3 regions of the Chryseomicrobium imtechense genome follow, and region 2 is predicted to be linked to each of the others. Evidence: riboswitches for the same ligand, from Rfam matches in the RefSeq annotation. Region 2 holds a riboswitch; each other region holds the start of a gene.
The links. Region 2 has a riboswitch for S-adenosylmethionine ahead of metK (methionine adenosyltransferase). Riboswitches for the same ligand answer to the same signal wherever they lie in the genome.

Region 1 (4,360 bases), on a different contig from region 2:
ACGTTTGATTCAAGCAATCAAGACAAGTATGATACCGACGATTGAAAGTCAAAAAACGATGGGTCTCGTGCAACTTCCTGGAATGATGAGTGGGCAGATCATTGCAGGGGCAGACCCGATTCAAGCTGTGCAATTCCAGTTGTTAATCGTGTTCTTAATTTTAACGACTGCTGCAGTGACCAGCATTGCACAAGGTTTCCTTTCCTATCCAACACTCTTTAATGAACGTTACCAATTACTTCAGGAAGGAAGAACTAGATGATTTCAAAAAAACAACGAGCGTTAACGCAACTACAGAGTTTAGACTTTGTGCTTCGATGCCCGCATTGTCAGAAGGCAGCTCAGGCTACCGATACCGGTATGACATGTGAGAATCATCATACGTTTGATGTGGCCAAACAAGGCTACCTTCACTTGGCGGGGACTGTGGCGAAGAGTCGTTACACAAAAGAATTGTTTAGAGCTAGACAGGCACTACTTTCAGAAACGAGATTTTTCAATCCGGTGATTTCTGAGATTGCAACGTGGATAGAAGGTGAGTCCTCTTTGTCATCACCTCTACTCGTAGACATGGGCTGCGGGGAAGGGACACATCTGGCAGGTATTCTAGAACAAGTAAAAAGTGGTCGGGGTATTGGAATAGATCTTGCGAAAGAAGGAATTCAATTAGCAACGAATCACGACGTCGATGCACTCTGGCTCGTTGCGGATTTGGCTAAATCTCCTGTTCAAGAGCACTCCGTGGATGTCGTATTGAATATTCTTTCTCCAGCAAACCATCAAGAGTTTAGACGTATACTGAAAGCTGGTGGGTACGTGGTGAAGGTGATTCCAAATGCACAGTACTTAGAGGAACTCAGGAAGTTCTTTTATGCGGGAACTGACAAAGAAACGTATGAAAACGAAGGCGCAAAAGAGCAGTTTGAGAAGACGTTGGAGACTGTTCATGTCAGTCGACAGAACTATAGTGTCGAGTTGACCGATGAGCAGTGGCGCGACCTCATTGCGATGACGCCTCTTACTTGGAATGCACCACCTGAGCAAGTGAACGAGTTTATCGAACTGGCGTTACCATCAGTTACTGTGGATTTGACGGTTTTGGTCGGGAAGTTGAAGAAAAGCTAATTGGACAGGGTCCGCTCCGAGGAGCGAACCCTGTTTTTTCTGTAAAGTGCGTGATTAGTTTCCATAATACGACTTCGGTAGAATAAATTGCGGTTTGGGTAGAACAAATCGTGATTTGGGTAGAATAAATCTTAGTTACGTCCGATGAACGCCCGCTCACCCACCCAAACTCTTTACGAACCCCACTCCGTTCGCTTCAATATCCACGATGTTAACAAGAAAATCGCCCCAACACCGATAGAAGACGCTGGTGGAAAGGGTGCATACGGTCCGAAATAGGGTAAGAAATAATTCGAGAGACCGATTGCTGCCATAGCAAGAGCTCCTAAAACAGCTGCGCCGACATATTCTTTCCAACGAGATTTCAAGCTTGCCTCTTCAAACGAGGTTTTGTGCAATTGACGGAACACTAAGCGGATCAAGAGCCACACAATGAACACCATCAACCCAACTTGAATCAACGATGGAATCAAGTAAATACGATCATCTGGCATTTCATCGAAGTAGGCAATCGCAGCCATAATAACCCCGCGCGCGATAAAGTAGTATGCGAGCAGCTGGAACGCCATGCGTCCCCAAAACTTCACCATGTCGCGTTTCTCTTCTTGTGGAATTTGTTCGATGACGTCATCAGCGTAAGCCTTTGGATCCTCTCCAAATACATCTTTTGCAGATTTTCCGTCTTCTTGTGCTTCAAGCAAGTGATCAAGCATATCCATCAAGACTTCTTCACTCTTTTGCTCGGACAATAGAAGCTTCGTTCGGATATAAACTATCAATTGCTCGTAATACACTTTATTTGGAACATGTAATAACTCGCGTTTTTCATTGTTCAGTTTGATTAACTCATGTGCTTTCATTCGCTTTCCTCCTTTAATAATGCATGTAGTGGGACAGACAGCAATTGCCACTCGTTGCGAATGGTTGCCAATGTGGCTTGTCCACTTTGTGTGATGGAATAGTATTTGCGATTCGGTCCAGACTCAGATGGACGCATTTCACTGACGATCAAGCCCTGTTTTTGCAACCGTAATAAGACCGGATAAATGGTGCCTTCTGGGACATCGGGAAGACCGGAATCCTGTAACTTCCTGGACAATTCATATCCATACACAGTTTGTTTATCGATAACTGCAAGAACACATCCGTCAAGAAAACCTTTCAGTAGTTGACTGCGAACTGTCATAGCGCTCCTCCTTGCTAGTTTGTAATGCAAGATAGCGGGGTGAAAAAATAGCTACTTGGTAATGCAAAGTAGTTAATTACAGTCTACTGTGTGAGAAATGGGAAGTCAACTAAAAGCTTGAAATTCTATTGACACATCTTCCTTCAATGCGTTAAAGTGGTAAAAAGCTTTGAAGACCGAACTAAATACGCAATTTCTTATCGCGAGAGGTAGAGGGACTGGCCCTACGACACCTCAGCAACCAGCTGCAAAGCAGTATGGTGCTAATTCCAGCAGAACCATTGTGTTCTGATAGATAAGAGGGATAGAATTGATTACACGCCTTCTTATTTTTAATAAGAGGGCGTTTTTCTATACCTTCCACTACTTAGGAGGAGTAAATATGACACATCAACTAGAAACCAAACTCGCACAAGCCGGGAACCGAAGTGACTCAGCAACCGGAGCAGTAAGCCTTCCTATTCATCTCTCAACAGCCTACATCCACCCAGGAATCGGGCAATCAACGGGGTATGATTACTCGCGAACTGCTAATCCTACGCGAACTTCCCTCGAGCTAACACTGGCGGACCTTGAAAGAGGTGATCATGGTTTTGCCTTCAGTTCAGGAATGGCGGCTGTTCACGCTGTACTTCAGTTATTTAAGTTGGGTGATGAGCTAGTCGTATCCGAAGACTTATACGGAGGGAGCTATCGGTTGTTCCATCAGTTAGAAGAACGGACGGGTTTACACTTCCGTTACGTAGACACTTCAAAGCTTCAGTCAATCGAGGCTGCCATCACTGAGCGCACAAAAGCAGTGTTCATCGAATCTCCAACAAATCCATTGATGAAAGAAACAGACATTCAAGCTGTTGCCGAACTGGCAAAAGGACACGAAATCCTGCTGATCGTCGATAACACTTTCTATACACCAATTCTGCAGCAACCGATCACGCTAGGAGCAGATATTGTCATTCATAGTGCGACGAAGTATTTGGGTGGCCACAATGATGTGTTAGCAGGTGCTGTTATTACAAAAGGACAGGCGCTTGGTGAGCAACTCACAATCATTCAAAATTCAATCGGGGCCGTACCTAGTCCGTTAGACTGTTGGCTGTTAGTGAGAAGTCTTAAAACGTTGGGCCTCCGAGTCGAGCGCCAACAACAAAATGCGCAGAAACTTGCAGAGTTCTTAACACAACACGTAGCAATTGATTCCGTGTTGTATCCAGGGAAAGGCGGAATGTTATCGTTTCGGTTACAGAAAGAAGAGTGGGTACCACAATTCCTCGAGGGTCTTACACTCATTGCATTTGCAGAAAGTCTTGGTGGAGTTGAAAGCTTCATCACCTACCCGACAACACAAACCCATGCCGATATTCCGGTAGCAGAGCGTGAACGAGTCGGAATCTGCGGAAGACTTCTTCGTTTTTCTGTAGGCATTGAACATGTGGACGATTTGAAAGCAGAACTGCAACATATTTTAGATGGGTTAGTAGGTGAAGCCGAATGAAACGACCGTTTTTGGAACAACTGCAAGACCGTGTTTTAGTGGCGGACGGGGCAATGGGCACACTGCTTTACTCGTACGGCGTCGATCACTGCAATGAAGAACTAAACCTTTCTCACCCGGAAGACGTCCTGCGTGTACATGAACAGTATATTGCAGCAGGAGCGGAAGTGATTCAGACAAACACCTACGCAGCGAATTACGTGAAACTCGCACGTTATGGTTTGCAAGAACAAGTGAAAGCCATCAATACAGCGGCAGTAAAACTTGCCAAACAAGCTGCGGGGGACGAGGTATACGTCCTTGGAACATTTGGAGGATTGCGTGGAATCAAACAAGACATTCCACTCGATGAAATCAAACGCAGTTTTAGAGAACAGCTCTATATTTTCTTAATGGAAGGCGTCGACGCACTGTTACTCGAAACGTACTACGATTTTGAAGAACTAAAAGCCGTTGTGCAAATCGCAAAGGCAGAGTGTGAGTTACCGGTTATCGCAGAAGTGTCGATGCATGAAGTGGGTGTATTGCAAAACGGCTATTCACTTGCACAAGCA
Region 2 (4,360 bases):
ACCGACAGATTTTACGCGAAGCGCTCGAGTGGATGCTTGAGCAGGGGCGCTGAGCGAGCGTTCATCGGACGAATTGGAGATTTCTTCTACACTACCCGTGATTTCTTCTACCCAAATCGGTTTTTATTCTCCCGAAGTCATATTATGGAAACTAACTAAAGAAAATGTGCAAAAAACAAGGCCTACTCGGATTGAGTAGGCCTTGTTCTGTATGTCCAATTAAATAATTGGTCCACCTTTAGAGATGATCTCTTCAGAAACACCAGAGAACTTATTGAAGTTCTCGCGGAAGCTATCTGCAAGTTCTTTTGCTTTTTTGTCATAAGCATCTTTGTCTGCCCATGCATTACGTGGGTTCAAGACGTCACTTGGTACGCCAGGAACTTCTTTAGGAATCGCAACGCCGAATACAGAACCTTGCTCTGTTTCTACGTTCTCAAGTTTCCCTTCGATTGCAGCGCGAACCATAGCGCGTGTGTAAGAAAGTTTCATACGCGTTCCAACGCCATACTCTCCACCAGTCCAACCTGTATTGACAAGGTAGACGTTTGCGCCGTGTTCGTCAATTTTGTTTCCAAGCATCTCTGCGTATACAGCAGCTGGAAGTGGTAGGAAAGGAGAACCGAAGCATGTTGAGAATACTGGTTGTGGACTTGTAATCCCGCGCTCAGTTCCCGCAAGTTTTGATGTGAAGCCACTTAGGAAATGGTACATCGCTTGTTCTTTTGTTAATTTCGAGATTGGAGGCAAAACGCCAAACGCATCCGCCGTTAAGAACACGATTGTTTTTGGATGACCTGCAACAGAAGGCACCATGATGTTGTCGATGTAATCGATTGGATAGGCAGCACGTGTATTCTCTGTTAAAGAGTTGTCATCGTAATCTGCTTCACGTGTTTCTTCATTTACGACTACGTTCTCAAGAACAGTACCGAATTTGATTGCGTTATAGATCTCAGGCTCATTTTCTTCTGTTAGGTTGATACATTTTGCGTAGCATCCGCCTTCCATATTGAAGACGCCCGTATCTGACCAACCATGCTCGTCGTCACCAATTAAATGACGGCCTTTGTCTGCAGATAAAGTTGTTTTCCCAGTTCCAGACAGACCGAAGAACAATGTAACGTCGCCTTCTTCGCCTACGTTTGCAGAACAGTGCATTGGAAGAATCCCTTGCTCAGGAAGCAAGTAGTTCATAATACCAAAGATGGATTTTTTCATCTCACCCGCATACTCCGTACCACCGATTAGTACGATGCGCTCTTCAATAGACACCATGATGAAGGTCTCAGAGTTCGTACCATCAACTGCAGGATCTGCTTTGAACGTTGGAGCACTCACGATTGTGAATTGTGCTTCGTGGTTAGCAAGCTCTTCAGCGGTTGGACGAATGAATAATTGATGGGCGAACAAGTTGTGCCATGCGTATTCATTGATTACTTGGATTGGTAGGCGAGACGCTTCGTCTGCACCAGCGAACCCTTTAAATAAGAAAAGAGCATCTTTTGTTTGTAGGTAATCGACAACTTTTGCATATAAGTTTTGGAATACTTCTTTTGAGATTGGGCGGTTGACTGAACCCCAATCTACTTTATCACGTGAAATATCTTCATCTACCATATATTTATCTTCTGGGGAACGCCCCGTATACTTTCCAGTTTCAGCACGTAGTGCACCAGTTGAAGTCAGCATACCTTCACCACGAGCAGTTGCTTGTTCAACAAGTTCCGCTACAGATAGTTGCGTGTGGACTTGGTCTCCCGATAATAAAGACTGAATTGCGCTTTTTGTATCGATCGATTGCATAGGTTAAATACCATCCTTAAATAGATTTTCCGAAGTGACGGAATGCTAATATGTGAATTAGTATAACACATTAAACTAAATAGTCTACACTAATACGTCACTTGATTAGTGATTTTTTTGTGGGGACTTTCACACAGTTTTTTGTTGACTTTCGATAGGTGAATGCGTATGATGGAAAATTGAACGGATACTCTTATCCCGAGCTGGTGGAGGGGTCAGGCCCTATGAAACCCGGCAACCTCAATAAGATAGAGATGCAACACTTATTGAAAAGGTGCCCAACCTGAGACAGGGGATTCCCCTGATTGATAAGAGTGAAAGGTGCAAAGAAATCATCCTTTCCTCATTAGTGAGTGAAAGGATTTTATTATTTATGAACGCCTTCAACCATGCGCCAAATCCAAAACAGCTTCAAGTATTCTAGGCTTGCCATGGGGAATGAGTACCGGTTCAATTCACGGGAGCAATCCCGCAGGATCAAGAAGGAGGAAATATATCATGACACAACGTCGATTATTCACTTCGGAATCAGTAACAGAAGGCCATCCGGATAAGATTTGTGACCAAATCTCAGATGCGATCCTTGACGCAATCTTAACTGAAGACCCGAATGCACGTGTAGCGTGCGAAACAACCGTCACAACTGGACTTGTTCTAGTTGCTGGAGAAATTACAACATCTGCTTATGTAGACATTCAAAAAACGGTGCGTGAAACAGTTCGAGAAATCGGCTACACACGTGCAAAATTCGGTTTTGACGCAGATACATCTGCTGTTTTAACTGCAATTGATGAGCAGTCTGCAGATATCGCGGCTGGAGTAGACCGTGCACTTGAAGCACGCGAAGGGTCTATGACAGACGCTGACATCGAAGCTATCGGAGCGGGTGACCAAGGTCTGATGTTCGGATTTGCTTGTAATGAAACAGAAGAATTAATGCCACTTCCAATCAGCTTGGCGCACAAATTATCACGCCGCTTATCGGAAGTACGTAAAAACGAAACACTTGAGTACTTACGTCCAGACGGTAAAACACAAGTGACTGTTGAATACGATGAAAACGGCAAGCCAGTGCGTGTCGATACAATCGTAATTTCTACACAACACGCTCCTGAAATTACGCTAGAGCAAATTCAGTCTGATTTGAAAGAACACGTCATCAACGCAGTCGTACCGGCTGAGTGGATTGACGAAAACACGAAATACTTTATCAACCCAACTGGCCGCTTCGTAATCGGTGGACCACAAGGAGATGCTGGTTTAACTGGCCGCAAAATTATCGTTGATACGTACGGTGGTTATGCACGTCACGGTGGCGGTGCATTCTCTGGGAAAGATGCAACAAAAGTTGACCGCTCTGCAGCATATGCAGCTCGTTATGTTGCGAAAAATCTCGTAGCAGCGGGTCTTGCGGATAAAGTAGAAGTGCAACTTGCTTATGCAATCGGTGTAGCACAGCCAGTTTCAATTGCTGTGGATACATTCGGTACAGGAAAAGCAACAGAAGCAGACATGGTAACATGGATTCGCGAGTTGTTTGACCTACGCCCAGCGGGAATCATCAAGATGCTTGATCTTCGTCGTCCGATCTACAAGCAAACTGCTGCGTACGGACACTTTGGTCGTACAGACATCGATGTACCATGGGAAAAAACAGACAAAGCAGCTGAGTTAAAAGCAAAAGCTGGTTTATAAAATGAGGAAACTCCCGAGGAATTTACTTCCTTGGGAGTTTTTTTGTTATTCTTGCAAACCTTTATAGTATTGACCCTTTTCATGATACTCACGCACAATGCGCTCCATGTCCTTCTTATCTTCCTCATTGACAGCTCGCACAACCTTCGCTGGCCGTCCATATGCCATCATACCAGCAGGAATCATTTTTCCTTGAGGGACGAGACTACCGGCTCCAATAAATGCACCTTCTCCGATTTCTGCACCATCTAAAATGATGGAACCCATTCCAATCAAGGCACCTTTCCGGATAGTGCAACTATGCAGTGTCACTTGATGACCGACCGTTACTTCGTCTTCTATGACAAGTGGGAACTGAGGACTTTGGTGAAGGCAACAAAGATCTTGGATGTTGACCTTACGACCAATGCGTGTCGCATTGACGTCGCCGCGAATGATAGTGTTGAAAAATACTGAAGACCCTTCACCGATTTCTACATCTCCTGTGATGGTCGTGAAATCCGCAATAAACACGGACGGATGGATATTTGGAGTTTTTTCGCCAAATGGATAGATCATAACAGACTTCCTTTCTATACCCTTGCTATACTATAAAGTAAGTGTAGCAGAATGAGAAAGGGGAAGGTAGCCATGTGGATATGGGAAACCGAAAACCAACCGAAAGCCATTGTCGTTATCGTCCATAATGTATTGGAACATCATAGACGCTACGCATGGGTTATAGAATACTTACGAAGCAACGACTGCCATGTTGTCATGGGTGATCTTCCAAGTCACGGAGAAGCCGCGAAGAACAAAGGCCTCCATAATGAATCGATTGATGAATATGAACTGTATTTGGAGCGCGCCATAGAGTATG
Region 3 (4,360 bases), on a different contig from region 2:
TTTACGTACTGGCAAGGCACCCAAATCGCGGACGGGGAAGCAAGTTCAGAACCGTTTGACGGAAGCGCTTATGACGGCGGAAGGATGAATGTCCTACTATTAGGTGTGGACAGCCGTGGTGAAGAGAAGTCTAGGACTGACACTATGATGGTAGCTTCGTGGGATCCTGAATCCAATGATGTTCGACTCATCTCTTTGATGCGTGATATTTATGCAGAGATTCCAGGGTATCAATCTTATAAATTAAATACGGCCTATTATCTCGGTGGAGCGGATTTGACGAGACAGACTATTGAAGGGATGTTTGGCATTCCCCTTCATCATTACGCACTCATTGACTTTACAAGTTTCGAGACGATGGTCGATATCCTTGCACCAAACGGAATCGAAATTGATGTTGAAAAAGATATGTCTGAAGAGATTGGTGTCGAACTCAAACAAGGGGTGCATCAATTGAACGGCCAAGAGTTACTAGGATATGCGCGCTTCCGAAAAGACGAAGAAGGTGATTTCGGTCGAGTGAGACGGCAACAAGTTGTCATTGAAGCACTTTCTAACGAAGTAACATCTGTCGGCAATCTTCATCGTCTTCCGAAGTTTGCGGGTGCTTTAAATGGGTACATTCAAACGGATATTACAAATACAGATAAGTTGAATTACTTGTTAGATGTGGCGCTAGGCGGAAGCCCTGAAGTAGAGCGTTTAACGATTCCTCGAGAAGGAGAATACCGCTACAATTCATACAGTCATGCAGGAAGCGTCATCGAAATTGATCAACAAGCAGCACAAGCAGCAATTGCTGAGTTCTTAGAGTAGGAGGATCTCTATGTTTGATGACAAGAAACCAGGTTTTTTTGATACACGCTTTATTCAATTTTTAGGCGGAAAAAATACAATCTTTGCTTTGTTATTGCTTCTACTGATTGGGTTGACGATTTTTATCTTTGATTTGGTATCGTTTGTCTTCAATCCATTCACCGTATTTTTAGGGAATGTCGTGTTACCGATTATTTTGGCGACTATTTTGTATTACTTGTTACGTCCGATTCTACGTTTACTTGAGAAAATAAAGGTTCCTCGTATTTGGGGAATACTGATTCTGTTCTTAGCAGTGATTGGATTGATTACACTTCTTGTATTCTTGGTGTTCCCATTTTTAAAAGATCAGACCATTCGATTTGTTGAGAACTTCCCAGAAGTTTTTTCTCAACTCATTAATAACATTACAATATGGCTACAAACATCGATGTTTTCAGGGATTTATAATTCACTAGAAGCAGATATCAATCAGTGGATACAAGAGATACCAAGTCAATTGGCGGTGTTCTTCCAAGATACGTTCGCACGTGTTGCAACGGGTATCAGTTCATTCATTGGAGCGATTACAAGTTTTGTACTTGCGATTGTTACCGTTCCATTTATCTTGTTCTATTTATTAAAAGATGGAGAAAAGTTACCACAATACTTTTTACGTCTATTGCCTCCGCGTATGCGTGAGGAGACGGCTCAAGTGTTTGCAGACATTGACCGTCAAATCAGTTCGTATATCCAGGGTCAGCTGTTAGTATCGGCAGCTATTGGAATTATGGTGTTCATCGGATTTAGCATCATCCAGATGCCATATGCAGTGTTATTAGGTGCTATTGCAATGGTGACGAGTGTGGTTCCCTATTTAGGGCCGATTATTGCAATAACACCAGCAGTAATTATTGCGCTCGTGCAGTCGCCATTCATGCTTCTCAAACTCGCTGCTGTATGGACGGTCGTGCAACTTGTTGAAGGAAAATTCATTTCTCCGCAGATTATGGGGAAAACGTTGCATATTCATCCGATTACCATCATATTCGTACTTGTAACAGCAGGTTCCTTATTTGGAGTGCCTGGCATTATCCTTGGGATTCCAGGGTATACTATAGTTAAAGTAATCGTAACTCACTTCTTCCGGTTATTTAAAATGCGGTATAATCGTTATGAACCGGTTGTGGAGAATCACTACGAATATTTATCGAAAACGAATAAGGTGGAGTAAGTATGAACTCGTTTGAATCCCATATTGAAAAAGGTCTTATCAAAATCGATACGGTGGTCGATCACCCGTATATCGAACATGGCATCAATTTATCCGGCACCATTTACATCGAGGGACTGGAGCAGCAAGAAGAGGTAGAAGACATCCGTTTAGAAGTATGCAAGAAAGAAAAACGTGAATTGATTGCAAAACTATCCTTTGAGCCAGTCGGCAATCCGGCATCAAAAGGAACGCTCATGATTCCGTTTGAAATCATGCCGGATGAACGCTGGGTGCCAGAAGAAGGGGAAGAAGCGACACAGCTCGTATTGACTACGACTGCATTCTTCTCAGATGGAAGCAGTTTGAGCGATGAAGACGAATTGATATTTGATATCGAAGAGTAGGCTTGAACTTTACGATTGCGTTTGATACAATCGCATCAATACAAAATTGCATATTCATTATCAAGAGAAGTCGAGGGACATGGCCCGGTGACGCTTCAGCAACCTCTGTTTGACAGAAAGGTGCTTCCTCCATCAAGTGCTGACTTGGAAGATAATACTACCGACACTCTGCCCTTGTTATGGGTAGAGTGTTTTTTTAAGGAGAGAAACCAATGCCAATCAATTTGCCGAAAGATTTACCTGTAATTGAAAAACTCCGTGATGAAAATATCTTTGTGATGGACCAAGAACGCGCGCACACGCAAGATATTCGTCCACTTGAAGTACTCATTGTCAATTTGATGCCGGAAAAAGAGAAAACCGAGCATCAGTTACTGCGTTTACTTGGAAATACGCCACTTCAGACGAATGTGACATTTTTACGTATGGCTAGTTATCAACCGAAAAATGTCAGTAGCAGTCACTTGGATCAGTTTTATACAGTATTCGAGGATATCAAAGACCGACGATTTGACGGAATGATTGTGACGGGCGCGCCGGTCGAGCAAATGCCCTTTGAAGAAGTGGCCTACTGGCCTGAGATTGTGACCTTGTTATTTTGGGCGAAGACGCATGTGACATCAACGTTATCGATTTGCTGGGGAGCTCAGGCCGTGCTTTATCACGAGTTTACTATCGAGAAAGAAGATTTACCGAAGAAATGTTCGGGAGTTTACCCACACTCGTTGTTAACACCTCATAGTCCGCTTGTTCGCGGATTCAATGATACGTTCTTGGCACCGCACTCTCGTCATACGACGGTCAGTTACGAAAAACTCTTGAAGCAGCCAGCCCTTGAAGTAGTAGCAGTTTCAGATCAAGCGGGTGTGTTTTTGGTGCAATCAAAAGACCAACGCCACATCATGGCAACTGGTCATTTAGAATATGATGCGACGACATTACGAGATGAATATGAGCGAGACATCGCAAAAGGATTGGAGTGCGAAGTGCCAGAGAATTATTTTCCTGATGATGACCCAACAAAAGATCCTCAAAACACGTGGCGTTCTCACACCCATTTATTGTTCTCGAATTGGTTAAATTATTATGTCTACCAGCAGACCCCTTTTGAGTGGAGCACTTCGTCATGAGCTTTGAAGAAAAGATCCGGGTTGCGTTCGGAAAGAGAGGCGAGGTGTGGCTAGTAGAACTCCCGAAACAACTTGAGAAGATCGCCTGTTTACATGAATTGACTGGACTGACGCCATTTTCGAACCTGTCTTACAATTATGTAGCCCGAGCAACGATGAAGGGGAAGTCTGTTGTCTTGAAGGTTGGTATACCCGGTACTGATTTCACAAATGAAGCAGTTGCTATGCAGGCCTTTGGAACGTTTGGAGTACCACAGCTCTTGTTTAAAAACACCGACTTCGGCTACTATATTATGGAAGATATATCGCCTGGTTATACACTAAATGTCCGATTTCCCGAAACGAGAACGAGTGTTCGTTTATTTGTGGAGCAGTGGAGGAGGTTGCATGACACGGAGGTGCCAACTACCGATTTGAATCAGTTACCACAAATTGAGCGATGGTTTGAGAGTTTAGAGACTCACTATGATGCGATTCCTGAAGATTGGCGATTAGAAGCAAAACGCGCTAAACAAAGAATTCATGAGTTGCAGCAAACGACGATTTTACATGGAGATTTGCATCATGAGAACATTTTGTGGGATGATTTGCGTGGATTTGTCATCATTGATCCAAAAGGCGTCGTTGGTCATAGATATTATGATTGTGTGCAATTTTTATTTAATAAGAACAAGAACTTGGTTGAATTTAAATTAAAAGTTGAATTGTTGATTGATGAGCATGGATTTGAAGAGAATTTATTAGTGGATGCAATCAAAGCATTAGGAACGGTGTATTATGCATGGATGGTCGAAGATAGAGATCCCGTGGTTGGT

Region 1: it holds a riboswitch for S-adenosylmethionine, as region 2 does, so the genes downstream of both, AB5N96_RS07760 (methionine biosynthesis PLP-dependent protein) here and metK (methionine adenosyltransferase) in region 2, are expected to answer to the same signal.
Region 3: it holds a riboswitch for S-adenosylmethionine, as region 2 does, so the genes downstream of both, metA (homoserine O-acetyltransferase MetA) here and metK (methionine adenosyltransferase) in region 2, are expected to answer to the same signal.

Annotation. Positions count from the first base shown of each region.
Region 1 is NZ_JBGOBM010000006.1:112,456-116,815, reverse strand. Features, by position in the region: partial or broken gene AB5N96_RS07780 (ABC transporter permease) at 1-262, shown strand, start outside; gene AB5N96_RS07775 (putative RNA methyltransferase) at 259-1,125, shown strand; gene AB5N96_RS07770 (DUF1129 family protein) at 1,299-1,985, opposite strand; gene AB5N96_RS07765 (PadR family transcriptional regulator) at 1,982-2,311, opposite strand; SAM riboswitch class I at 2,506-2,613, shown strand; gene AB5N96_RS07760 (methionine biosynthesis PLP-dependent protein) at 2,694-3,806, shown strand; gene AB5N96_RS07755 (bifunctional homocysteine S-methyltransferase/methylenetetrahydrofolate reductase) at 3,803-4,360, shown strand, end outside.
Region 2 is NZ_JBGOBM010000004.1:197,757-202,116, forward strand. Features, by position in the region: gene AB5N96_RS05835 (prolyl oligopeptidase family serine peptidase) at 1-53, shown strand, start outside; gene pckA (phosphoenolpyruvate carboxykinase (ATP)) at 220-1,806, opposite strand; SAM riboswitch class I at 1,997-2,121, shown strand; gene metK (methionine adenosyltransferase) at 2,302-3,501, shown strand; gene AB5N96_RS05850 (gamma carbonic anhydrase) at 3,547-4,059, opposite strand; gene AB5N96_RS05855 (alpha/beta hydrolase) at 4,132-4,360, shown strand, end outside.
Region 3 is NZ_JBGOBM010000019.1:2,511-6,870, forward strand. Features, by position in the region: gene AB5N96_RS12850 (LCP family protein) at 1-816, shown strand, start outside; gene AB5N96_RS12855 (AI-2E family transporter) at 827-2,029, shown strand; gene AB5N96_RS12860 (sporulation protein) at 2,032-2,415, shown strand; SAM riboswitch class I at 2,470-2,573, shown strand; gene metA (homoserine O-acetyltransferase MetA) at 2,628-3,545, shown strand; gene AB5N96_RS12870 (aminoglycoside phosphotransferase family protein) at 3,542-4,360, shown strand, end outside.